DNA from 2 places in the Nostocoides veronense genome. Region 1 is predicted to be linked to the other one. Evidence: predicted binding sites of a transcription regulator. Region 1 holds the regulator's gene; the other holds the start of a gene.
The links. Region 1 encodes LexA, which represses DNA repair genes until DNA is damaged. Its sites were predicted from a motif close to TCGAACANNTGTTCGA; they were not measured.
Positions count from the first base shown of each region.

Region 1 (5,828 bases):
GCGGCGGCGCCGCTGACGCTGATCAGCGTCGGTGCCGACAACGATTACGGTCACCCGTCACCGCGACTACTCGAGCTTGAGGCAAATCTGGGAAGCACCGTCCTGCGCACCGATCTCTCGGGAGATATCGCCGTCTGGGTCGAGGGCGAGCACGTGCTCACCCGCACCACTCACAGGTGATAGTCGAGGACTGCTTCGGAGTCGACACGATCGGCGGCGACGGCGGGGAAGGTCGGCAGCAGATCCGGCGAACCGGCGACATCGGTCAAGGCCTCAAGGGCGGCCGCTACGGCCGGAACATGCTGCAGGTCGGCGGTTGTCACCGCCACAATCTCGCGCCGCGACGCGGGGATAACCGGACGGATCACGACATCCGGATTGAAAGCGGTGCGCGCGATCAAGTCGGGAATCAGGGCAACGCCCAACCCCGCGGCCACCAAGCCCTGAACGGCGACATAGTCCTCGGTCTCGAAGCTCACCGCAGGTGTGAACCCGGCCCGCCCGGCGAGATCGAGCAGATGCCCGCGGCACCGCGGGCAGCCGGCGATCCAGGCGGCGTCGGCCAGGGCGCGCAGGGGCACCGGCTCGTCCAAGCTGGCCAGCGCATGGTCGGTGGGCAGCGCGACAAGCACTTCGTCGTCGAGCAGATGCCGAGTCACGAAGATGTCGAGATCTTCCTCGCCGCGGGCCACATCGGTGCCGGCATAGGTGAAGGCCACGGCCAGATCACACTCGCCGGCGCGCAGCGCCGCGAGCGACTCGGGCGGCTCGGCCTCCGTGAAGGTCATTGACACCCCGGGAAAGCGATCCCGCACCAGGGCCAAGGCCTTCGGCACCAAGGTCGCGGAGGCCGACGGGAAAGCCGACAGGCGCACGCGTCCGGCCCGCAGACCCGCGAGCGCCGCTACCTCCTCCTCGGCGGCGTCCAGCGCCGCAAGCACGGTCCCGGCGTGCCGGGCGAGGGCGTGCCCGGCTTCGGTCAGCCGGACGGTGCGTCCAACGCGATCGACCAAGGGCGTGCCAACCCGCTGTTCCAGGCGCCGAACCATCTGCGAGATCGCGGGCTGCGAATAGCCCAGCGACGCCGCAGCGGAGGTGAAGCTGCCCTCGTCGGCGATGGCCCGCATCACGCGGAGCCCGGCAGCATCGATCACCGGGCCACCATAACGCAGCGTTATAGGCCAGCCCGAGGACGACGTGAGGCACGGCATACTGACGGGGTGTCCGCGTCGCCCACCCATGTCGCGCAACTCGCGGCATACCTCGGCTCCGGGCCGCCGCTGGTCTTGACCGGCGCGGGCATCAGCACTGATTCCGGTATCCCGGACTACCGCGGCCCGGATGGAACGCGCCGGGTGACCCCGATGTCGCATCAGGAGTTCGTCTCCAGTGCGGCTGCGCGGCAACGCTATTGGGCCCGGTCGTATGCCGGGTGGTTACGTTTCGCCGCCGCTCGCCCCAATCCGGGGCACCGGGCCGTTGCCGCCCTGCAGTCCGACGGCCGGGTCGGCACGGTCATCACCCAGAATGTCGACCTGCTCCATCAGGTGGCCGGCGCGCGCGATGTCGTGGACCTGCACGGCCGGCTGGCCGACGTCATCTGTCTGGATTGCTCGGCCCGCTATCCGCGCGAGCAGATCCAGGCCTGGCTCGCCGAGGCCAACCCGCAGGCGGCCGACGGCATCGACCGCGATCCCGGCGGTGGATCGCGGGTCTCGGCGCAGATCCGCCCGGACGGCGATGTCGTGCTCGCCCCCGAACTCATCGAGGGATTCCGCAGTCCCCGCTGTCTGGTATGCCGCGGCGACCGGCTCAAGCCCGATGTCGTCTTCTTCGGAGCCAGCGTGCCGCCGGAGCGCGTCGCGCACTGCTTCGAGTTGACGGATGCGGCGTCCGGCTTGCTCGTGATTGGTTCTTCGCTGATGGTGATGAGCGGCTTGCGTTTCGTCAAAAGGGCTGCGGCACAAGGCAAACCAATCGCTATCGTCACCAAGGGACCGACCCGCGGCGATGACCTCGCCACCCTGCGGATCGACGCCGACATCTCGCCGCTGCTGCACGCCGTGGCGTCCGAGGTTACGGCCCTGGCCTAAGGCACCGACGGCACGCGGGCGCACCCCGCGGGGTGCGCCCGCGTGTCTGAATCAGACGCGCCGCAGGACGGCAGTGACCTTGCCCAGGATCGTCGCGTGGTCACCGTCAATGGGGGAGAAGGCGGTGTTGTGCGGCATCAGCCACACCTTGCCGTCCTTGCGCTTGAACGTCTTCACCGTCGCCTCGTTGTCCAAGAGCGCGGCGACGATATCGCCATTGTCGGCGGTGGGCTGCTGCCGCACGACGACCCAGTCCCCATCGCAGATCGCGGCGTCGATCATCGAGTCACCGACGACCTTGAGCAGGAAGAGCGATCCCTCGCCGACGATCTGCCGCGGCAACGGGAAGACGTCCTCGACGACCTCCTCTGCGGTGATCGGCACGCCGGCCGCAATCCGGCCGAGCACCGGGACATATGACGCCTCGGGCCGAGCGTCGCCCGAACCGGTTTCGTCGATGAATTGCTCCTCCACGTGGTCCCCGGGCCGGTAGCCCCGGGCTTTGGGGGCGTCCGGCGAGACGACCTCAATCGCGCGCGGGCGGTGCGGGTCGCGCCGGAGGTAGCCCTTGCGTTCCAGGGCGTGCAACTGATGAGCAACAGAACTAGGAGAAACCAGGCCGACGGCTTCGCCGATCTCACGGATGCTCGGGGGGTAGCCGCGCCGGTCGATGCTGTTGCGGATCACCTCAAGGACGCGTCGCTGCCGCACCGTCAGGGCCTCGCCGCCGTCGCGTTCGGGCAGTGAATGGACCTGGCCGCTGCCATCCTCTGTGCTCATCGCTGCCTTCCGTCCCTTTCGTAGATCGCATTTTCCCTGCTCAGAGGGGCTGTCAGTGCCCCCTGTCAGGCTTTCTGCCATGACCTTGAGCCTAGGGGGTCGACGCGTTCAGATCAAACATCTGTACGAGCGTGTCTTGCTCCTCGGGCTCGGATCGTGCTAGACATCGTACAACCGTTCTATCGAACGAACATTCGATAGACACGCCGAAGGGAGATAGGGATATGAGCGCAGCAATCGCTTGGGATGGTGTCGAGGCAGGGCGCCTCGTGGGAACTCGTGGTGGGCGCTCCCGTGGCCACCTTCGCCTGGTGCCGACCGCTGCGCCAGCGCGGGTGGCCCCGTCACGGCCGATGCGTCCAGAGGCTACTGGTTTCCGCTTGACCCGCCTCGGTCGACTGTCGATCACCCTCTTTGCTGCGGTCGCGCTCTGTGCGGGCCTGGCCCTTGCGTATGCCGCGGGGCCCGGTGCGGCGGCCCCCGCGGGAAGCGGGGAGCGGGTCGTCGTCGTCCAGTCCGGGCAGACCCTCTCCGGCCTGGCACAGGCCTATCTGCCCGAGCGCGGGATCGTCAACGCCATCTCGGCGATCCAGGTGGCCAATGGGCTCTCCAGCGACCGCCTTCTTGCTGGTCAGCGGCTCGTCATTCCGGCGCGCTGAGACCTCGTTGATGGCTGGTGGGACGCCGCCACGCCGGTGGACCCAAAGGGTTGACGTAGTGGCTACTTTCTCCGTAGAGTCCTACATCTAGTGGTTACACGCATGTAGTTCGTCCACATCTAGTGCACATCCGCAGCGTTGTTACCCACAGGTTGTCCCCATCTTGTCCCCGGTGTCATCCCCAAAGTCGCGTAGATCGGAGTGGTCGTGCACTGTCCTTTCTGCCGCCACACCGACTCGCGCGTGGTGGATTCGCGCACCAGTGACGACGGGGCGCAGATCCGTCGGCGCCGCCAGTGCCCGGACTGCAATCGCCGGTTCACCACGATCGAGACGGCCGGGCTGACAGTCGTCAAGCGTTCCGGCGTCTCCGAACCGTTCAGCCGAGCCAAGGTCCTCGCCGGCGTCCGGAAGGCCTGCCAAGGCCGCCCGGTCTCCGAAGACGACCTGGCGCTGCTGGCCCAACGGGTCGAAGAGAGCGTGCGCTCCGCCGGCAATGCCGAGGTCGATGCCCACGACGTGGGGATGGCCATCCTCGGGCCGCTGCGCGACCTCGACGAGGTCGCCTACCTTCGCTTCGCGAGCGTCTACCAGGCTTTTGACTCCTTGGAGGACTTCGAGGCGGCGATCACGCTGCTGCGGGCCGAACGCAGCCCGGTCGACGATCCGCTGATCGGCGCCCCATAGGACTCCCGGGCGCCGGTCGCGACGCGCGGCCGGTGCCCGGTGACCACACGACATACGCATCACCACACCACCCAGGAGAGAGATCCATGACGGAGACCGCCCGTCCCAGTGCCGCCCGTTCCGGAAAGGCCAAGGGCCTGACGATGCAACGCATCTACACCACCGCCGGCGTCCACCCCTATGACGCGGTCACCTGGGAGAAGCGCGACATCAACCAGACCAACTGGAAGACCGGCGAGGTCATCTTCGACCAGAAGGGCGTGGAGTTCCCCGAGTTCTGGTCGGTCAACGCTTCGACGATCGTCACGACCAAGTACTTCCGTGGCGCCGTCGGCACCGAGGCGCGCGAGCACAGCCTGCGCCAGCTCATCGACCGCGTCGTGCTGACCTACACCAAGGCCGGCAAGGAGCACGGATATTTCGCGAGCGACGAAGACGCCGAGATCTTCGAGCACGAACTCACGCACGCCCTGCTGCACCAGGTCTTCTCGTTCAACTCCCCGGTGTGGTTCAACGTCGGCACCCCGAGCCCGCAGCAGGTCAGCGCCTGCTTCATCCTCTCCGTCGACGACTCGATGGACAGCATCCTCAACTGGTACAAGGAAGAGGGCTTCATCTTCAAGGGCGGCTCCGGCGCTGGCCTGAACCTCTCGCGCATCCGCTCTAGCAAGGAACTGCTCTCCTCCGGGGGCACCGCCTCCGGCCCGGTCTCCTTCATGCGTGGCGCCGACGCCTCCGCTGGCACCATCAAGTCCGGTGGCGCCACCCGCCGCGCCGCCAAGATGGTCGTCCTCGATGTCGACCACCCGGACATCTATGAGTTCGTGGAGACCAAGGCCCGCGAAGAGGACAAGATCCGCGCGCTGCGCGATGCCGGCTTCGACATGGACCTCGGCGGGCGAGACATCGTCTCGGTCCAGTACCAAAACGCCAACAACTCGGTCCGCGTCACCGACACCTTCATGCGCGCGGTCGAGGAGGGCACCTCCTTCGGTCTGACCTCGCGCAAGGATGGCTCGGTCATCGAGGAGGTCGACGCGCGCGACTTGATGCGCAAGATCTCCGAGGCTGCGTGGGAGTGCGCCGACCCGGGCATCCAGTACGACGACACGATCAACGACTGGCACACCAACCCCGAGACCGGCCGGATCACCGCGTCCAACCCGTGCAGCGAGTACATGTCGCTCGACAACTCCTCCTGCAACCTGGCGTCGCTGAACCTGCTGAAGTTCCTCAAGGACGACGACACCTTCGATGCCGCGACCTTCCAGAAGGTCGTCGAGCTGGTCATCACGGCGATGGACATCTCCATCTGCTTCGCCGACTTCCCGACCGAGTCCATCGGCAAGACCACCGTCGACTACCGCCAGCTCGGCATCGGCTACGCCAACCTCGGCGCCCTCCTGATGGCGACCGGTCATGGGTATGACAGCGAGGGCGGCCGCGCGCTCGCGGCGAGCATCACCTCGCTGCTGACCGGGGCGGCATACAAGCGCTCCGCGGAGCTCGCCGGCGTCGTTGGCCCGTATGCCGGGTACGCCCGCAATGCGGACGCGCACAAGCGCGTCATGCGCAAGCACCAGGCGGCCAATGATGTCGTGCGCACGCG
Region 1 covers NZ_BAAAPO010000008.1:1,894-7,721, reverse strand. The annotation lists gene ABD225_RS02535 (ComEC/Rec2 family competence protein) at 1-180, shown strand, start outside; gene ABD225_RS02530 (LysR family transcriptional regulator) at 171-1,154, opposite strand; gene ABD225_RS02525 (NAD-dependent protein deacetylase) at 1,221-2,093, shown strand; gene lexA (transcriptional repressor LexA) at 2,145-2,873, opposite strand; gene ABD225_RS02515 (LysM peptidoglycan-binding domain-containing protein) at 3,254-3,532, shown strand; gene nrdR (transcriptional regulator NrdR) at 3,740-4,219, shown strand; gene ABD225_RS02505 (vitamin B12-dependent ribonucleotide reductase) at 4,306-5,828, shown strand, end outside.

Region 2 (5,828 bases), on a different contig from region 1:
CGACATCGACGGCGGTGCGCAGGGTGCGGCCTTCACGCAATTCGTCACGGATGCGCTCGAAGTAGACGATGAAGGAGTCGGCCGTGACACCAATCGCGACGATCAGACCCGTCACGCCGGCCATGTCCAGGCGGTAGTTCTGCGCCCAGCCAAGGATGGTGATCACCAGATAGGTGATCAGGGCCGCCATGACGATCGATCCGACCGTGACCAGGCCGAGAGCGCGATATTGCAACAGGGAGTAGCCGACGACGAGCAGCAGACCGATCAGGCCGGCGAACAGGCCGAGGCGCAATTGCTCTTCGCCGAGCGTCGGGCTGATCTGGCTGCGGGTCTGCAGGTCGAAGGAGATCGGCAGAGCGCCGAACTTCAGCTGCTTGGCGAGGTCCTGCGCCTCCTGGAAGCCGAAGCCACCAGTGATGGAGGCCTGACCATTGGGAATGGCGGAGTTGAAGGAGGGCGCAATGAGAACCTGGCTGTCGAGGGTCGAGGCGAGCCGGTTGCGCGGCGACGGCAGGTTGAGCATCTCGATCGAGAGGTCGCCATAGGTCTTGGCGGCCTTGGAGTCGAAAGTCAGCTGGATCTCGACGGTATTCGTCGGCTGCCCTGTCGGGCCGAGCTGATAGCCCGCGACGGCATTGGTGATATCCGAGCCACCAACGGCGACCGGACCGAGGATGTACTTCTCGGTGCCATCGGTGCTGCACGTGACCAGCGGCTTTGCGGGGTCATCGACGATTCCGGCGGTTGCCTCCGGATCGCCGCAGTTCAACGCGGCCAGGGCTGACATGAGTTCCGGCGTGACCCAGTTCTGGTCCGTCGTGCTGGTCGGCTTCGCCGTCGGCGTGGCGGGGCTCTCAGTGCCAGAGCCGGAAGTGGAGGTGCTTCCCGAGGTGCTGGACTCCGACGAGGTGGCGGATGTCGAGCTCTCGGACCCCGACGTGCTGGTCGCGGCCGCCCGGCGCTGCGACGACGAAGAGGTGTCCGAGGCCGACGATGTCGACGCACTGGAACTGCCCGAGGTGCTGGAGGAGCCCGTCGAGCCGTCGCTGGTGCTGGAGGAGCCCGTCGAGCCGTCGCTGGTGCTGGACGAGGACGGCGTGCCCGCGGTCGGGGTCGGCACGGGCGTCGTGGGCTCCGCCACGAGCACGGGACGGAACTGCAGGGCCGACGAGCGCCGGAGGTTCTCCTCCTGCTGGCGCGTTGGGTTCTCCGGGATCGAGACGACGATATTGTCCGCGCCCTGCGTGGTGACCTCGGACCCCGACACACCCTGCGAGTCCACGCGCTCGGCGATGATGTCGCGGGCCTGCGCCACCTGCTCGCTCGAGACCGTCTGGTCCCCCACGAGCCGCGGCTTGAGGATCAGTTGCGTGCCACCCTGCAGGTCCAGACCCAGCTTCGGCGCGAATTGCGCATCACTGCGCCAGTGGGCGCCGCCGAGCACCGCGCCCAGCGCGACGATGAGCAGGATGAACCCGATCAAGGTCCGCTTCTCAACATCGGGTCGAGACGTGCGCGCCATCAGTTCTCCACCCCGTCGGCCGGGCTGACCGCGTCCGGCGCGTCCGGGGCCTTGGCGCCGATCGCGCGCCGATCAAAGCGCAACTGCACTCCGGGGGCGACCTGCAACACGACCTTCTCGCCCTCGAAAGCGGCGATCCGCCCGAACAGGCCCGAGGTCATCACGACCTCATCGCCAACCTGCAAGGCTTGCTGCATGGTCTGCACGGTGCGCATCCGGCGCCGCTGATTGGTCACCATCCAAAAGAGCAAGAGCAATGGCAGCAGCAAGAGCAGCAGATTGGCCATCGGTATGCCATTGGACGCGGTGGCGGTAGCCAGGCCCGAGTGCATGGAGAGTCCTTATGTGGGCGTGCAAGATGAGCGGGCCCGAGCGGGGGCCACGGGGGAGTCTACGACTCGCCCTCGCCGCATGCCCAAACGTCCGCCCTGCTCGGCGCGTTCCTCCGCCGCTTCCAGCCAGCGCGACATGGGCTCGCACTACGCAAATCGACCGGGGCCAGAATCGTCCAGGGGAAGGGTCTGTTGTGCTGGCGGTATGCCCGTCCCCGCGGGCGCCGTCAGCCCCAGGTGCGACCACGCGAGCGGGCTCGCGGCCCGGCCGCGGGGGGTGCGGATGATGAAGCCTTGACGCACCAGATAAGGCTCGGCGACCGTCTCGACGGTGTCGCTCTCCTCCCCCACCGCGACGGCGAGGGTGGCGATGCCGACTGGCCCCCCGGCATACCGCCGGCACAGGGCATCGAGGACGGCTCGGTCCAGCCGGTCTAGTCCGAGTTCGTCGACATCGAAGAGTTCCAGCGCTGCCTGCGTGGCGGCCACATCGACCCGCCCCGAGCCGTGCACCTGGGCCCAGTCGCGCACTCGCCGCAGGAGGCGGTTGGCGATGCGTGGGGTGCCGCGGGAGCGGCCGGCGATGACCTCAATCGCGGCGGCGTCCGCGTCGACCTTCAGCAGTCCGGCCGAGCGGGCGAGGATCAGCGCGAGGTCCTCGGGGGCATAGAAGTCGAGGTGACCGGTGAAGCCGAAGCGGTCGCGCAAGGGCGCGGGCAGCAACCCGGATCGCGTGGTCGCGCCGACGACCGTGAACGGCGGCAACTCCAGGGGTATGGCGGTGGCGCCGGCCCCCTTGCCGACGATGACATCGACTCGGAAGTCCTCCATCGCGAGATAGAGCATTTCCTCGGCGGCTCGCGCCATCCGGTGGATCTCGTCGAGGAAAAGCACCTCGCCCTCGTCGAGGGAGGAGAGCACGGCGGCGAGGTCGCCGGCGTGCTGGATCGCCGGGCCGCTGGTCACGCGGATGGGGCGCTCCAATTCGGCGGCGACGATCATGGCCAGAGTGGTCTTTCCTAGGCCGGGTGGACCCGAGAGCAGGATGTGGTCGGGCGCGGCGCCGCGCCCCTTGGCCGCCTGCAGGACGAGGTCGAGCTGATCGCGCACTCGCGTCTGGCCGGGGAAGTCCGCCAGCCGCTTAGGGCGCAGCGCCGCCTCGACCTGCTGTTCGTCGGCCTCGCCCCTTGCGTCGAGGACCCGGCTGGACTCGAAGTCCCCGCTGTCCCCTTCGCGCACTTCGCTGGCATACCCCTTGCTCATCGGCGCAATTCTCGCAGGGCCAGGCGCAGGTATGCCGCGATCTCGCCCTCCGCGGGCGGCTCGGCAGCGGCGACCTTGTCCACAGCGCCCTCGGCCTGCTTGGCGTTCCAGCCCAGACCGACGAGGGCCTCGGTGACGGGCTCACGCCAGTCGCCAGCCGCGGGGCGCGGCGAGGTGGCAGCGGGCGCGGTGGCCCCGGGGAGCCGTCCGACCTTGTCGCGCAGCTCCAGGACGAGGCGCTCCGCGGATTTGGCGCCGATGCCGGGGATCTTGGTCAGCGAGCGGGTGTCGCCGGAGGCGAGAGCCGTGCGCAGTTCTTCGGGACCCATGACGGCCAGCATCGCCAGGGCCAACCGCGGGCCGACGCCGGAGACCGATTGCAGGGTCTCGAACATTTCGCGCTCAGCGGGCGTGTCGAAGCCGAAGATCGTCAGGCTGTCCTCGCGGACCACAAGGCTGGTGGCGAGCGCGGCCTCGGTTCCGGCACGGGCGGCGGCGGCCGTGGCGGGCGTGGTGTGGACGAGCAGACCGACCCCGCCGACGCGCAGGATTAGGCGGTCGAGGCCGACATACTCGATGCTCCCGGTAAGGCTGGCGATCATCGGCGACCTCCGTGAGTGGCGGCTGCGGCGGTATAGCGCGCCTGGGTGCTGCCTCGCCAGGTATGGCAAATGGCGAGGGCTAGGGCGTCTGCCGCATCGGCCGGCCGAGGACGTTCGGTGAGTTTGAGGATGCGGGTGACCATGGCCGTAACCTGCGCTTTGCCGGCGCGGCCATCGCCGGTGACGGCGGCCTTGACCTCGGTGGGGGTGTGGAAGGCGACCGGAATGCCCTTCTTAGCAGCCAGCAGCAGCGCAATCGCGGTCGCGTGCGCCGTGGTCATGACGGACGCGACATTGACATCGGCGAAAACGCGCTCGATGGCGATGACCTCGGGCTCGAAGCGCTCGATCCAGGCAAGCAATTCCTGCTCGAGATAGACCAGCCGCTCCCCCGGGTCCCCATCGCTCGGGGTCCGCACGACGCCGACGGCGACCATGCTGGCCCGACCGGGTTGGCCGTCGACCACTCCTAGACCGCAGCGGGTCAGCCCGGGGTCGACGCCGAGGACGCGCATACCGACCTCCTTCCCGTCGCTGACTCGTGCGAACAGATGTTCGGGAGACAGGCTACCCAGCCTCGACGGCAACGGCCGACACGCCACGCGGGCCGAACGGCGGCCGCAGGGACTCGGTCGCCCGTCACCTAAGTAGTGCTAGCACTACTTAGGTGACTGTGCACAGGTTGCAACCTTTGGACAGTCACCTATCTGGTGCTAGCACACGTTACAAACGCCCCCGGGGTCAGTCTTCTTCTTCGAGCTCGGCGAGGACGTCGTCGGGGATATCGCCATTGGCGAAGACGTTCTGGACGTCGTCGGAGTCTTCGAGCGCTTCGACGACGCGGATCATCTTTTTGGCGCCATCGAGGTCGAGCGGGACCTGGAGGTTGGGCACGAAGGACGCCTCAGCGGAGTCGTAGTCGATGCCGGCCTCCTGCAAGGCGCTGCGGACGGCAATGACATCGGTGGCCTCGGAGACGATCTCCCAGGTGTCGCCATTGTCATTGACTTCTTCGGCACCGGCATCGAGCACGACCTCGAGGATGTCGTCCTCGGACTTCGCGCCCTTGGGGACAATGACAACGCCCTTACGGTTGAAGATATAGGCGACCGAGCCGGGGTCGGCCAGGTTGCCGCCATTGCGGGTCAGCGCCGTGCGCACCTCGGCCGCCGCGCGGTTGCGGTTGTCGGTCAGGCACTCGATGAGGAGGGCGACACCACCGGGGGCGTACCCCTCATACATGATCGTCTGCCAGTCGGAACCGCCGGCTTCGGCGCCGGAGCCGCGCTTGACCGCGCGGTCGATATTGTCGTTGGGGACCGATGACTTCTTGGCCTTATAGATCGCATCCCACAGCGTGGGATTGCCTTCGGGGTCGCCGCCACCCTGCTTCGCCGCGACCTCGATGTTCTTGATCAGCTTGGCGAAGAGCTTGCCGCGCTTGGCATCCTTGGCGGCCTTCTGGTGCTTGGTGGTGGCCCATTTGGAGTGGCCGGACATGCGTGGTCCTCATTCGTCGGCGGTGTTCGGGGCTGGCGAATGATCCTACGCGGAGCGCACCATCGCGACGAAATAGCTGTGCACGCGATGGTCGCCGGTCACCTCGGGGTGGAAGGAGGTGGCGAGCAGGTTGCCCTGTCGCACCGCGACGACGCGGCCGGCCGCCGGGCCCGACTCGACCCGCGCGAGAACCCGGACCGCGGCACCCGTCTCCTCCACCCACGGAGCCCGGATAAAGACTGCGCGCATCGGCTCGGGGCCGAGCTCGCGGATATGCAGATCCGCCTCGAAGGAGTCGACCTGGCGCCCAAAAGCATTGCGGCGCACCGTGATATCCAGACCACCAAGCGTCTGCTGGTCATCGCGACCGTCGGCGATTCGGTCCGCAAGCATGATCATCCCCGCGCAGGAGCCGTATGCCGGGAGCCCACCGGTGAGGCGCGCCCGCAGCGGCTCGTGCAGCCCGAAGGTGCGGACGAGTTTGTCCATCACCGTCGACTCGCCCCCGGGGATAACGAGCCCGTCAATCCCCTCAATCTCTTCGGGCCGCCGAACCCGGACGCCAGTCGCCCCGGCCGCCTCCAGCGCGACGAGGTGTTCGCGCAC
Region 2 covers NZ_BAAAPO010000003.1:36,944-42,771, reverse strand. The annotation lists gene secD (protein translocase subunit SecD) at 1-1,486, opposite strand, end outside; gene yajC (preprotein translocase subunit YajC) at 1,525-1,857, opposite strand; gene ruvB (Holliday junction branch migration DNA helicase RuvB) at 2,005-3,120, opposite strand; gene ruvA (Holliday junction branch migration protein RuvA) at 3,117-3,722, opposite strand; gene ruvC (crossover junction endodeoxyribonuclease RuvC) at 3,719-4,237, opposite strand; gene ABD225_RS00850 (YebC/PmpR family DNA-binding transcriptional regulator) at 4,464-5,222, opposite strand; gene pdxT (pyridoxal 5'-phosphate synthase glutaminase subunit PdxT) at 5,268-5,828, opposite strand, start outside.
Region 2: the regulator LexA is predicted to act here: its motif matches at 4,266-4,281, upstream of ruvC (crossover junction endodeoxyribonuclease RuvC).